DNA from 2 places in the Brevibacillus sp. M2.1A genome. Region 2 is predicted to be linked to the other one. Evidence: riboswitches for the same ligand, from Rfam matches in the RefSeq annotation. Region 2 holds a riboswitch; the other holds the start of a gene.
The links. Region 2 has a riboswitch for FMN ahead of HP567_RS08280 (ECF transporter S component). Riboswitches for the same ligand answer to the same signal wherever they lie in the genome.

Region 1: linked by a shared signal. The riboswitch ahead of ribD (bifunctional diaminohydroxyphosphoribosylaminopyrimidine deaminase/5-amino-6-(5-phosphoribosylamino)uracil reductase RibD) and the one ahead of HP567_RS08280 (ECF transporter S component) in region 2 are both predicted to bind FMN.

What each region holds. Positions count from the first base shown of each region.
Region 1 is NZ_JABSUY020000001.1:5,599,281-5,605,412, reverse strand. Features, by position in the region: gene HP567_RS26725 (ATP-binding protein) at 1-136, shown strand, start outside; gene HP567_RS26720 (sigma-54-dependent transcriptional regulator) at 144-1,523, shown strand; gene HP567_RS26715 (c-type cytochrome) at 1,706-2,638, shown strand; gene HP567_RS26710 (HAD family hydrolase) at 2,762-3,430, shown strand; FMN riboswitch at 3,499-3,646, shown strand; FMN riboswitch at 3,759-3,903, shown strand; gene ribD (bifunctional diaminohydroxyphosphoribosylaminopyrimidine deaminase/5-amino-6-(5-phosphoribosylamino)uracil reductase RibD) at 4,036-5,142, shown strand; gene HP567_RS26700 (riboflavin synthase) at 5,162-5,818, shown strand; gene HP567_RS26695 (bifunctional 3,4-dihydroxy-2-butanone-4-phosphate synthase/GTP cyclohydrolase II) at 5,835-6,132, shown strand, end outside.
Region 2 is NZ_JABSUY020000001.1:1,682,660-1,688,791, forward strand. Features, by position in the region: gene HP567_RS08260 (protein phosphatase 2C domain-containing protein) at 1-761, shown strand, start outside; gene HP567_RS08265 (ABC transporter ATP-binding protein) at 851-1,861, shown strand; gene HP567_RS08270 (ABC transporter permease) at 1,854-2,648, shown strand; gene HP567_RS08275 (ABC transporter permease) at 2,652-3,449, shown strand; FMN riboswitch at 3,853-4,007, shown strand; gene HP567_RS08280 (ECF transporter S component) at 4,240-4,851, shown strand; gene proS (proline--tRNA ligase) at 5,166-6,132, shown strand, end outside.

The DNA.
Region 1 (6,132 bases), 3.9 Mb from region 2:
TGGAAAAGGGACTGGTCTCGGGTTATCGGTCTGCTATGGGATTGTGACGAATTTAGGCGGAGAAATCGAGATCGAAAGTACGCCAAACATAGGCACGACTGTTACGGTCATCCTGCCGTCGGCAAAGGGGGAATGAACAAAAGATGCACACTGACACTCGGATACTCATTGTTGATGACGAAGCAGATTTCCGCCATCTATTAACCAGTCGATTAAAGAGAAAGGGATATACCACGCTGGAAGCACCTGACGGAATCAGCGCGCAGCAGCTAGTAACCAGCGAAACGATTCATGTGATTCTGCTTGATTTGAAAATGCCCGGGATGGACGGTCTCGCCTTTCTGCAATGGTGCAAGGAAGCCTCTCCTGCCATTCAAATTATTGTTGTAACGGGACACGGAACCATCGAAACAGCTATCGAAGCGATGAAACGCGGTGCTTATGATTATTTGACAAAACCTTACAACCTCAATGAATTGGAGGTATTGATTTCCAAGGCCATAGAAAAACAGCAGTTGACCGAGGAAAACCAACAGTTGAGAGAAGCGCTGTCGACAAATGGGAAAACGACGTTTCAAATCGTTGCGGAAAGCCCGAAGCTAAAAGAGGTCTTAGCAACTGCCAAGCGAGTAGCCAGTACGGATTTTCTCGTTCTCTTGAAAGGGGAAAGTGGGACAGGGAAGGATGTCATTGCGAGACTCATCTATGAATGTAGTGAGCGAGCAGCAGAGGCATTCGTACCGATCAATTTGGGGGCGATACCAGAAACGATGCTGGAAAGTGAACTGTTCGGACACGAAAAGGGAGCTTTTACAGGCGCAACTGCCCAAAAAAAGGGACTGGTAGAGATTGCTCACGTGGGGACGCTCTTTTTGGATGAAGTAGGGGATTTGCCTTTTCCTTTGCAGGTCAAGCTGCTCCGTTTTCTGGAAACGGGTGAATTTCGCCGAATAGGGAGCCCGATTTTGCACAAGGTGGATGTTCGGATCATTGCTGCTACCAATGCCGATCTGGAGAAGAAAGTGGAAGAAGGAACGTTTCGGTCCGATCTCTATTTCCGGCTGCATGTCATGGATTTAACGATTCCACCCCTCGCCCAGAGAAGAGAGGACATTTTGCCATTGTCGGCTTTCTTTTTGAATCGACTGAAGCGTAAGTATCCAGTCAAACCGCTTTCTGTGAAAGCCCAGGCAGCTCTTTTGGCCTACTCATTTCCGGGGAATGTTCGGGAGTTGGCTCATATGATCGAACGCGCTGTCGTTTTGGCAAAAGGAGAGGAGATTGACGACAAGGATCTCTTTCCTCATGAACAGCCAGTGCATCACAACCCGTCAGATCGAAAGCTCCTTTTCTCTGCAGAATCGGGGGAGGAAGAGGCGTTTTTACTGAAACACGTAGAGCGAGAACATATCAAGCATGTGCTGGACGTTCTGCAATGGAACAAGACCAAGACAGCTGAGAAGCTGGGGATCAGCGTGCGTAATCTGTACCGAAAAATCGAAGAGTACGAGCTGCGACCGTGACATTTTGTCGCGTACTGACCGTGACATTTTGTCGCGTACTGACCATGACATTTTGGCATGGTCTTTTCTTTTTCTTGCTGTTTGGAAGCGCCAAGTCGTTCGTTTTCCTGCTTCTATGGTTTGGCACGCCTCTTGCTACTCTCATGGTGTGAATGCACGATCAACATGGAGGAGTGAGACCTATGTTCAAAAAAGAGAAGACAGGCTGGAAGAAGCTGTCTATGGTTGTAGTGGCGATGCTGGTCTTTGCAGGCTGCGCTACACAGCAGTCCGCTCAACCCACCTCAACAGCGAATGAGGCCAAAGATAAAACAGCGAGTGGGGCAACGGGAGCAATCAATTTAGATTCTTACACCCCGCCTAGTATGGACAAGGTACCAGAAGGGCCATTGGGAGAATCGATTAAGTATGGACATAAGTTAATGAATGAAACGAGCACAGTGATCCCTGAATACACAGGAAATAAGCTTTCCTGCTCCAGCTGTCACGGTAATGCAGGAATGGATGCGACCTCCCCATTAACGGGTGTCACCGCAGTCTATCCCCAGTACATTCCAAGGTCTGGAAAAGTGATTACTATTGAAGATCGGATCAATGGTTGCTTTCAACGAAGCATGAACGGAAAGCCATTGCCTTACAACAGCGACGAAATGAGAGCGATGGTTGCCTATCTGACATATATCTCAACAGATGTACCAGTAGGAATTAAAGAGCGCCCGTGGATAGAGAAAAATGATATGAAGACCGTACCTCAACCGAATGTGGCAAATGGAGAAGCCCTCTTCCAAAAATCGTGTTTACAATGTCATGCTGCTGATGGTTCAGGTACAGGTCCAAACTCTGGCCCAGCACTATGGGGGGATAACTCCTTCAATATTGGTGCAGGCATGGCTCGAATTTCCAAAGCGGCTGGCTACATTCAGCGTAATATGCCTTTAGGGGAAATGGGTGGCATCAAGCAAGGCTCGTTAACCGATCAAGAAGCAGCGGACCTAGCTGCCTATATTTTGTCCAAGCCACGTCCGGACTTTGCCAAAAAGGCACAAGACTGGCCAGCCGGAGGAGTTCCAAAGGATGTGCCGTATGAAGTAGATAGCGCCAAGAAGAAGCAATAGGAACTCAATATCGAACCCCAAAAAGGGGGCTGTCCCAAAAGTTATAAAATGACGGAGGGATAGTCCTTTTTTTGATAAAATGGAAGGATCATTCACGACTATTGTCAAAAATGGAGGCACAAAATGAGCAGAACCTTTCAAAAAGGCATTATTTTCGATATGGACAACACCTTGTTGCAATCCAGGATCGATTTTACCGAGATGAAGCGGGCCATATTTCAGCTATGGGTGGACAATGGGATCGTTTCCCCAACATTTGAATGGGAAAAGCATACCGCATCACAGCTCATTGAGATCGGGCGAAAAGCGGAGCAGATGACGTCAGAGTTGGAGCAAGCGATGTGGGATGCAGTAACCACGATCGAGAAGGAAGGGATGCATGGTGCCGTTCTGGAGCAACACGCGGTAGAAGTGCTGGAGGAGTTGAAGAACCGCTACCAGTTGTATATCCTGACCAACAACGCGTATGCTGCTGCAATGGAGGCTTTGAACGAGACGGGAATCGCCTCCTACTTCGCTGAAATCGTCGCCCGCGAGCAGATGACGACATTGAAGCCATCTCCCTCTGGCGTTCACTATATTCGCAGCCGAAAGCCAGATTGGCCTGTTTCGGCCTGGACGATGATCGGGGATTCGTGGATCGATGGCAAGGCGGCCTGTGATGGACAAGTTGCTTTTATTGCCTATCAAGGGAATGAGTTGGACATGGAGCGAAATGGTGTTGTGCCAAGAGCGTACATCAATGATTTGAAAGAACTCCTGACGGTCCTCGAAATGTGCGAGCAAGAGTAAAAGTGCACTTCTCCAATAAATGATTACAGACAATAGCGAAAAATATGCTATACTTTGCCTAACTGAATACCAGCCTTCAGGGTAGGGTGCAATTCCCGACCGGCGGTAATGACGAACGCACGTCTGAGCCCGCGACTCGCTATCGAAGCAGTTGATAGCGACTGACTTGGTGCAAATCCAAGGCCGACGGTACAGTCCGGATGGGAGAAGGTATTTGGAACGGCCTGTTTCGCTGTTTTTTTCAAAAAACGGTAGAAGCGAGGCTTCTTTCTGAACGCCCTGAGCATAATATTCATGGGCGTTTTTATTTTTCATAAAACTTCATAGCGACAATCTTCAGGGCAAGGTGAAATTCCTGACCGGCGGTAATGGCGTACGTACGTCTGAGCCCGCGACTCGCTGACCACGCTTGCAGCGACTGATCTGGTGAAAGTCCAGAGCCGACGGTACAGTCCGGATGGAAGAAGATTTTTTGCTTTCTTCATTTGTTTTTTCAAAAAACAGATGAGGTAAGGCTTCTTTCCCTATGCCCTGAAACGCTGTGAGGTTTCAAGGGCTTTTTGCGTTGTGCTTGGCTGGAATGATGGAACAGAAAGGAGTGCGGTATGGAACAGGACAGCAAGTACATGGATCTGGCGCTGGAGCTGGCACGATCAGCACGAGGCCAAACCAGTCCGAATCCCATGGTCGGAGCTGTGATTGTGAAAGAGGGAACCATCGTCGGAATGGGAGCGCATCTGCGGGCAGGAGAGCCCCATGCTGAGGTGCACGCACTGCGGATGGCTGGGGAAAAAGCGCAAGGTGCGACCGTATATGTGACGCTGGAGCCTTGCAGTCACTATGGGAAAACACCGCCGTGTGCAGAAGCGTTGATCGCAGCTGATGTACGTCGTGTGGTTGTAGCTACGCTCGATCCGAATCCATTGGTGGCGGGACGAGGCATCGAGATGCTGCGGGCAGCAGGAGTAGAAGTGGCGGTGGGCGTGAGAGAAGAGGAAGCGAAGGCGCTCAATGAAGTCTTTTTCCATTACATCCAAACCAGACGTCCATTTGTGACGGTAAAGACGGCCAGTACATTGGACGGAAAAATTGCTTCGGTCACGGGACACAGTCAGTGGATTACTGGTGCAGAGGCTCGGGCAGAGGTGCATGAACTTCGCAGGCAGCATGATGCAATCCTGGTTGGAGTTGGGACGATTCTCGCTGATGACCCACTGTTGACGGCGCGCAAGGGAGAGCAGTGTTTTGGGAGCCAGCCAGTTCGCGTGATTTTGGACAGCCAATTACGTACGCCGCTGGATGCCCGTGTCGTTCAGAATACAGATGCGAAGACATGGATCTTTACGACAGATGCAGCCCCAAGGGAAAAGCAGGAGCTGCTTGCAGCAAGAGGAGTTAAGGTCATCACAATGGTAGGGCCAATTCGCGTGGAAAAGGTGCTGGATACGTTGGGGGAGCTGGGGATTACCTCGTTGCTTGTGGAAGGCGGACAGGAAGTAAACGGCTCCTTTTTGCAGGCGAGAGCGATTCAGAAGGTCGTGAGCCATATCGCGCTAAAGCTGATCGGAGGAAGCGGTGCGCCCTCGCCGTTCGGTGGTCAAGGCTTTGCAACGATGGGAGAAGCAGTGCAGCTGACAAATGTCATGATAACTCCGATTGGGAAAGGCGATGTACAGATTAGCGGGTACCCACAATGGGAGGATCAGACGTAGCAGGTGAGGAGGAGAGAGCATGTTCACGGGACTGGTCGAAGAAGTGGGCGTGATGGAATCGATTCAAGGGAACGAACAGGCGAGCCGACTGGTCATCCGCGCACAGCAGGTACTTGAAGGGGTGAAGCTCGGCGACAGTATCTCGGTCAATGGCATTTGCCTTACGGTTACTTCTTATACCAATCGTCAGTTTTGCGTCGATGTGATGCCAGAGACAATGAATAAGACGAGCTTGCGCCAATTACGCAGTGGACAGCGAGTGAATTTGGAAAGGGCGATGCGGCTGGGGGATCGATTCGGCGGGCATATCGTCTCCGGACATGTAGACGGGACCGGAATAGTTGCTTCACGAGAGGTGAATGCGAATGCAGTTGTGTTCCGGATTGAGGCCAAACCGCAGCTGTTGAAGTACGTCATTGCCCGTGGATCGATTTGCATAGATGGCATCAGTCTCACCGTGGTGGACGTAAACGATAACGGTTTTACGGTTTCGATCATTCCGCATACGCTGGCGAATACAAGTCTTGCAGACAGACGACCTGGGGACTTGGTGAATCTCGAAACGGATGTCATCGGCAAATATGTGGAGCGCTTGTTAGGTTATCAAAACCATGGCGGTACAGAAAAATCTGGCGGGCTCAGTCTAGCCTTTTTGCAGGAAAATGGCTTCGCGTGAGTAGGAGGGAGAAAGTATGTTTCATCGCATAGAAGAAGCATTGGAAGATTTGCGTCAGGGCAAGGCAGTCATCGTGGTAGATGATGAGGATCGGGAAAACGAAGGAGATTTTGTCTGCATGGCCGAAGCGGCTACGCCTGAAATGATCAACTTCATGGTCACGCACGGCAGGGGACTCGTGTGCGTGCCGGTGACAGAAGAGCACGCAACTCGCTTGCAGCTGGCTCCGATGGTGAATGCCAATACAGACAAGCAAGGAACGGCTTTTACCGTGTCTATCGATGAAGGGAGCACACACACAGGGATATCCGCTC
Region 2 (6,132 bases):
ATGCGGTCATCGATGGCACTACGTCGCTGATCCCGTATGAGAACGAAGCAGGGCAGACAGGAGGAGCTATCGCGGCTGACCTTGTAAAAAAGCAGTTGGAAGCAATGCCGGAGGATGCAGCTTTGCACAATTATTTGGGGACGATAAACGAAACCCTTCAGGAGCAGATGCGGCAAAGTGGCATCAATCTTGAGAAAAAGGAAGCATTGTGGGGAGCGGCCTGTGCAGTCGTTCGTGTAGGAGATGCCCATATCGAGTATGCGCAGTTGGGTGATTGCATGATATTTGCCGTTTATGATGATGAGATGGTAAGACCCCTGACGCACACGCAAGTCAGCCATTTGGAACAGGCCGCCTTGGCGAAGTGGGAAGAAGGAATCAACGAAGGATCGTGTACCCGAACAGAGCTGTACGAACGATGTATGGACATCCTGATCCATAACCGCTATCAGGCGAATGGACCAGGAGGCTACGGCGTGTTGAATGGTGATGTTGCCTGTCGGGATTTTATCGAGTATGGACGCATGAATCGAGTTGGCGTGAAGGCATTGGTGCTGGTAACGGATGGTCTTTTCATGCCGAGAACTATAGGTGGAGCACAGCCAAAGTGGGAAGAAACGGTGCTGCCGATTGTACATAAAGGGCTGCAACGTTATACAGACGAGCTCATCACTCTGGAAAACAATGATCCCGAATGCCTCCACTATATCCGTTTTAAAAAGTCAGACGACAAAACGGGCATGATTCTTTATCTTCAATAACAGTTTGGTGCAGTTTGCCTTTTGCACAATTCGATTGGCTCATATACACTACAAATGGTATTTAAGCGAAGAAAAAAGGACGGTTTTCCATGATTCAGGTAAATCATTTACAAAAGGATTTCCGCATTCATCAGTCCAGACCGGGCCTTGGTGGTGCTTTTCGTGATTTGTTCAGTCGAGAGTACAAGACAGTAAAAGCGGTGGATGACCTTTCCTTTACAGTAGGGGAAGGGGAAATGTTCGCGCTGATTGGGGAAAATGGTGCCGGAAAATCGACCACGATCAAGATGCTGACGGGTATCTTAACCCCGAGCGATGGCGAAATCGTCATCAACGGCTATGTGCCTTTCAAGCAGCGGGAAGAGTACGTTCGATCCATCGGAGTTGTTTTCGGGCAACGCTCTCAGCTTTGGTGGGACCTATCTCCGCTAGAGTCCTTCCGCCTGTTGAAAAGTGTTTATAAGGTTGACGAAGTAGAAGGAGAAAAATGGCTGGAGCGTTTGATTGAAGAGCTGGAAATTTCTCCGTTCGTCAGTCAGCCAGTGCGCAAGCTGAGTCTCGGACAGCGGATGCGCTGTGAAGTGGCTGCTTCGTTGATTCATAAGCCACGCCTGCTGTTTCTCGATGAACCGACAGTTGGACTCGATGTCCTCGTTAAACAAAAAATCCGTGAGTTTCTCCGCAATCTGAACGAGACGGAAAATATGACGATCTTGTTGACGACTCACGATGTGTCAGACATCGAAGCACTCTGTAAACGGGTGCTTGTCATGGACAAAGGAAAGCTGATCTTCGATGGTTTACTGAATGACCTCAAGGAAAAATGGGGCAATGGCACAGAAGTGTCCTTTCAAATGAAAAAGCGCACTTCAGCAGATGCTCTTCGTCAGGCATTGGGCGAGATGCCTTGTGAGATCGAGCAAATCAATGACTTTACCCTCAGTGTAAAAGTAGCGCGAAGTCAAGAAATGTTGCCCTTTGTGTTGTCGACGGTCATGTCCTCCTTTGAAGTCAGCGATGTGAAAATCGAGGAGACGAGCACAGAGGATATCGTTCGCAACATTTATTCCTCAGACCAAGAGGTAAGAAGCCATGCGTAAGCTTTATATGGAACTCATCCGCATGAGGTTTTTGACGATGCTTGCCTATCGTGTGAACTATTACAGCGGGATCATTATCTACGCGATCAACATCGGTGCGTACTACTTTTTATGGGGAGCGATCTACGGAGGTCAACAGCAGCTGGGCGGGCTTACGGTGGAACAGATGACTTCCTACGTTGCGATTGCTTGGATGTCGCGGGCGTTTTATTTTAACAACATCGATACGGAAATAGCCCAGGACGTCCGAGAAGGCAAGGTCGCGATTGAAATGATACGCCCTTATAATTACTTGTCCGTGAAAACGGCGCAGGCTTTTGGGGAAGGGATCTTTCGTTTTCTCTTTTTCGCGGGTCCAGGCATTTTCCTTATCAGTCTGATCATTCCGTTCAGCTTCCCTGCGACAGCAACTGGGTGGGGACTGTATTTGATCAGCTTGATGTGTGCGTTTTTGATCAATACACAAATCAATCTGGTGACAGGCTTGCTTACTTTCTTCCTGTTCCGAAACGATGGCATGATGCGAGCCAAGCGGGTCGTGGTGGATCTGTTGTCTGGTCTCGTGCTGCCGATCAGCTTTTTCCCCGGTTGGGCGCAAACGGTAATGGGGTATCTTCCATTTCAGGCGGTCAACTACTATCCGAGCTTGATCTTCACAGGTGCGATTACAACGGAACGCTCCTGGGAATTGATCGGTTTTCAGGTGGTTTGGATGTTTGTCATACTGGTTCCCATCTTGGTGATGTGGCGTCTTGCCCGCAACAAGCTGGTTGTGCAAGGAGGGTAGAGCATGCAAGACATGAGACATATTTTCAGTATTTTTGCCGACTACCTGAGCCAGTACTTCAAGACGAGACTTGCCTACCGAACAGATTTTCTCGGGGATTTTGTGTCCAATCTGGTTTCTGAGTTGATCAATCTTGTCTTTATTGTTGTTGTGTTCACCCATGTTCCGCTGATGGGGGATTGGACGCGTGACGAGATTATCTTTATCTATGGGTTCTTTTTGGTTCCATACGCGTTATTCTCGATGTTCTTCGGTTTTTGGGACTTCAACGAACGGTACATCATCCGGGGCGAGATGGATCGCATCCTGACGAGACCGATCCACAATCTGGCGCAGGTGTGCCTCGAGTCGATTGCGCCAGACCGCATTTTTGGCGTCATAACCGGGATCATCATCATGGGGTATGCTGCCATTCAACTCGATTTGTCGTTTTACTGGTACGACGTGTTCATCTTTATCGGGCTCTCGATCAGCGGGGCACTGATTTACGGTGGCGTGTATACCGCGATTGCCGCGGTTAGCTTCTTTTCCGACTCGCGGACAGGGATTGCTCCGATGATCTACAACATCCAGCAATATGGGCGCTATCCGGTAGACGTGTACAACAAGGCTATTCGCTTTGTGCTCACCTACGTGCTGCCGTTTGCTTTCGTAGGTGTTTATCCGGCGGCTTACTTTTTGCGCAAGGAAGTCTGGTACACATATGCGGCAATGACGCCGGTAGTGGCTGTTATTTTCTTCGGGATTGGGCTGTTGGTCTGGAACTGGGGAGTCACGAAGTATCGGGGAGCGGGTTCTTGATTATTTATAATCCGAAGTCGTTGTGAGGTAAAAAAAGACCATCCCGGCTGCAACCGGAACGGTCGGTACAATAGGCGCTTCCCGCAAAGGGGTGCGGATCAATACTATGTTGTGAAATAGACCGCAGAGCTGTCAACTCAAGGGCGGTCTATTTCTTTTTGGTCAAGGTAACTACCAAGCCGATCTCACCCGCTTTCTATGGGGATGAGCCGCGACCACCCTTGAGGAGCCGATTCTATTGTACAAGCGAATGATAGCATAATGTGCTCTCTAGTTAGCAAGTGTCTTTTTTATTCGCTATTCGCACTAAACACATCGGAAAAATAAATAAGAAGTGTCGCTTTGGCAGTTTCCTCTATTGTCAAATCAAAAAACAGCAGTATAATATGCTGTATACAACTACACATTCCTTCGGGGCAGGGTGAAATTCCCGACCGGCGGTGATCATGCTTTACGCATGTTAAGCCCGCGAGCCTCCCGAGCGTAAAGTTGCGACGGAGTGCAGGATCTGGTGTGATTCCAGAGCCGACAGTACAGTCTGGATGGGAGAAGGATGACGACAGTACGTTTATCACACGTGCTTGTTTACCTGTGCAAACGGGATGAGAACGTAGAGGCCAGCCCTCTTGTTTCTTGTACCTTTTATTTGCGCATGGTTTTGTCATACGCTTGCAAATGCCCTGTGGAACATAGCCACAGGGTTTATTCTGTTTGTGTAACAAGACGTGTGAGCATACAACGACTGTTGCCATTCCTCAAGAAGGAGTAGAAAAATGAGGAGATGGTAAACATGAAAGAAACAGCGCTGCATTCTTCGCGCACACGTGCAACCCAAAAGCTGGTGACGATTCCCATGCTGGCGGCCGTTGCATTTATTCTGCAGTATCTCGAGGTTCCCGTACCACTGATGCCAAGCTTTTTGAAGCTCGACTTCAGCACACTCCCGGCATTGATCGGGGGACTCATGTACGGACCTGTAGCTGGCATTATTATCGAGGTACTGAAAAATACACTGCACATGCTCTTCAAAAATACAGATGGCCTTTTGATCGGTGAACTCGCAAACGTCGTAGCAGGATCAAGCTTTATTTTTGCGGCTGTCTACATGCAGCGTCTGGGCCAAGGCAAAAAAGGCTTCCTGACTGGTCTCGCTCTGGGGACGGTTTTGATGACGATCGTCATGGCTGTGGCAAATGCATATGTGCTGTTGCCTGCGTACGCTGTGCTTTATCAAATGCCGATTGAACAGCTCTTGACTATGTTCAACGCGACAAGCATCTGGTCATTGGTTCTGTACGGAATCGTGCCGTTCAATCTCTTCAAAGGTGTTATGATTTCAGTGGTCGCGTATCCGATCTACGTGAAGCTCGGCTCCAGAATCGCTGCGCGTACCAACAATTGACAACCACGACATGACTCGCTAATATGTTAACTTAATAGAAAGTTTCAAAAGGCTATGAAAGGACCCGCAGCTATTCCCACGTTACAGAGAGTCGGCCCTAGTCTGGAAGGCTGATACGTAAAGGATAACTGCATCCCATCCTGAAGCCGCTGGTGAAGAGCTTAGCCGGATGCCCACCGTTATCGGGTTATCGAGAGGACTATGGCGTATTGCTATGGTCAATCAGGGTGGTACCGCGGAAGTTAATCCTCCGTCCCTTTTTGGGATGGGGGATTTTTTGCATTTTACGTAAGAACAAAAAGGAGCGTAGACGGATGAAAGAGGACAAAGCGTTTGTAAAAGAAATTACACCGCAATCGGAGGATTTTTCGCGTTGGTACATCGATGCCATCAAAAAGGCGGATTTGATGGACTACACACCGGTGCGCGGCTGCATCGTTTTCAAGCCGGATGGCTTTGAGCTATGGGAGCGAATTCAAGAGGCGATGAATAAGCGCTTCAAGGAGACAGGGCATCGCAATGCCTATTTCCCGATGCTGATCCCCGAGTCCTTCTTTCAAAAAGAAAAAGAGCATATCGAGGGCTTCAATCCAGAGCTGCCTTGGGTAACAGAGGCTGGGGGCGAGCCGCTAGAGGAAAAGCTCGCACTACGTCCAACCTCCGAGACGATCATCGGGCATATGTACAGCCAATGGATTCAGAGCTATCGGGACCTGCCTGTATTAATCAATCAGTGGGCAAACGTGTTTCGCTGGGAGAAGCGGACAATGCCGTTCTTGCGGACATCGGAATTTCTCTGGCAAGAAGGCCACACGGCACATGCGACAGAGGAGGAAGCTCGTCAGGAAACGATGCAAATGCTGGAGATTTACCGAGAGGTCGTTGAGCAGGAGCTGGCCATTCCGGTTTGGAAGGGACAAAAAACACCAAGTGAACGCTTTGCGGGTGCTGTTGACACGTATTCCATTGAAGCGATGATGAAGGATGGAAAAGCAGTGCAGGCGGGTACCTCGCACTATTTGGGCGATAAATTCGCGCGCGGCTTTGAAATCAAGTTTTTGGATCGCGACAATCAGTTCAAGTACGTTCACACCACATCATGGGGCACCTCTACGAGACTGATTGGTTCGATGATCATGGTGCATGGCGATGACCGCGGTCTCGTGTTGCCGCCTCGCATGGCTCCGACGCAGGTGATTATGATCCCGGTCGGTCCGATGAAGCTGCGCGAGAAAGTCATGGAGGCGTTTGATCCGCTCTTTGACGAAATCAAGGCCGCAG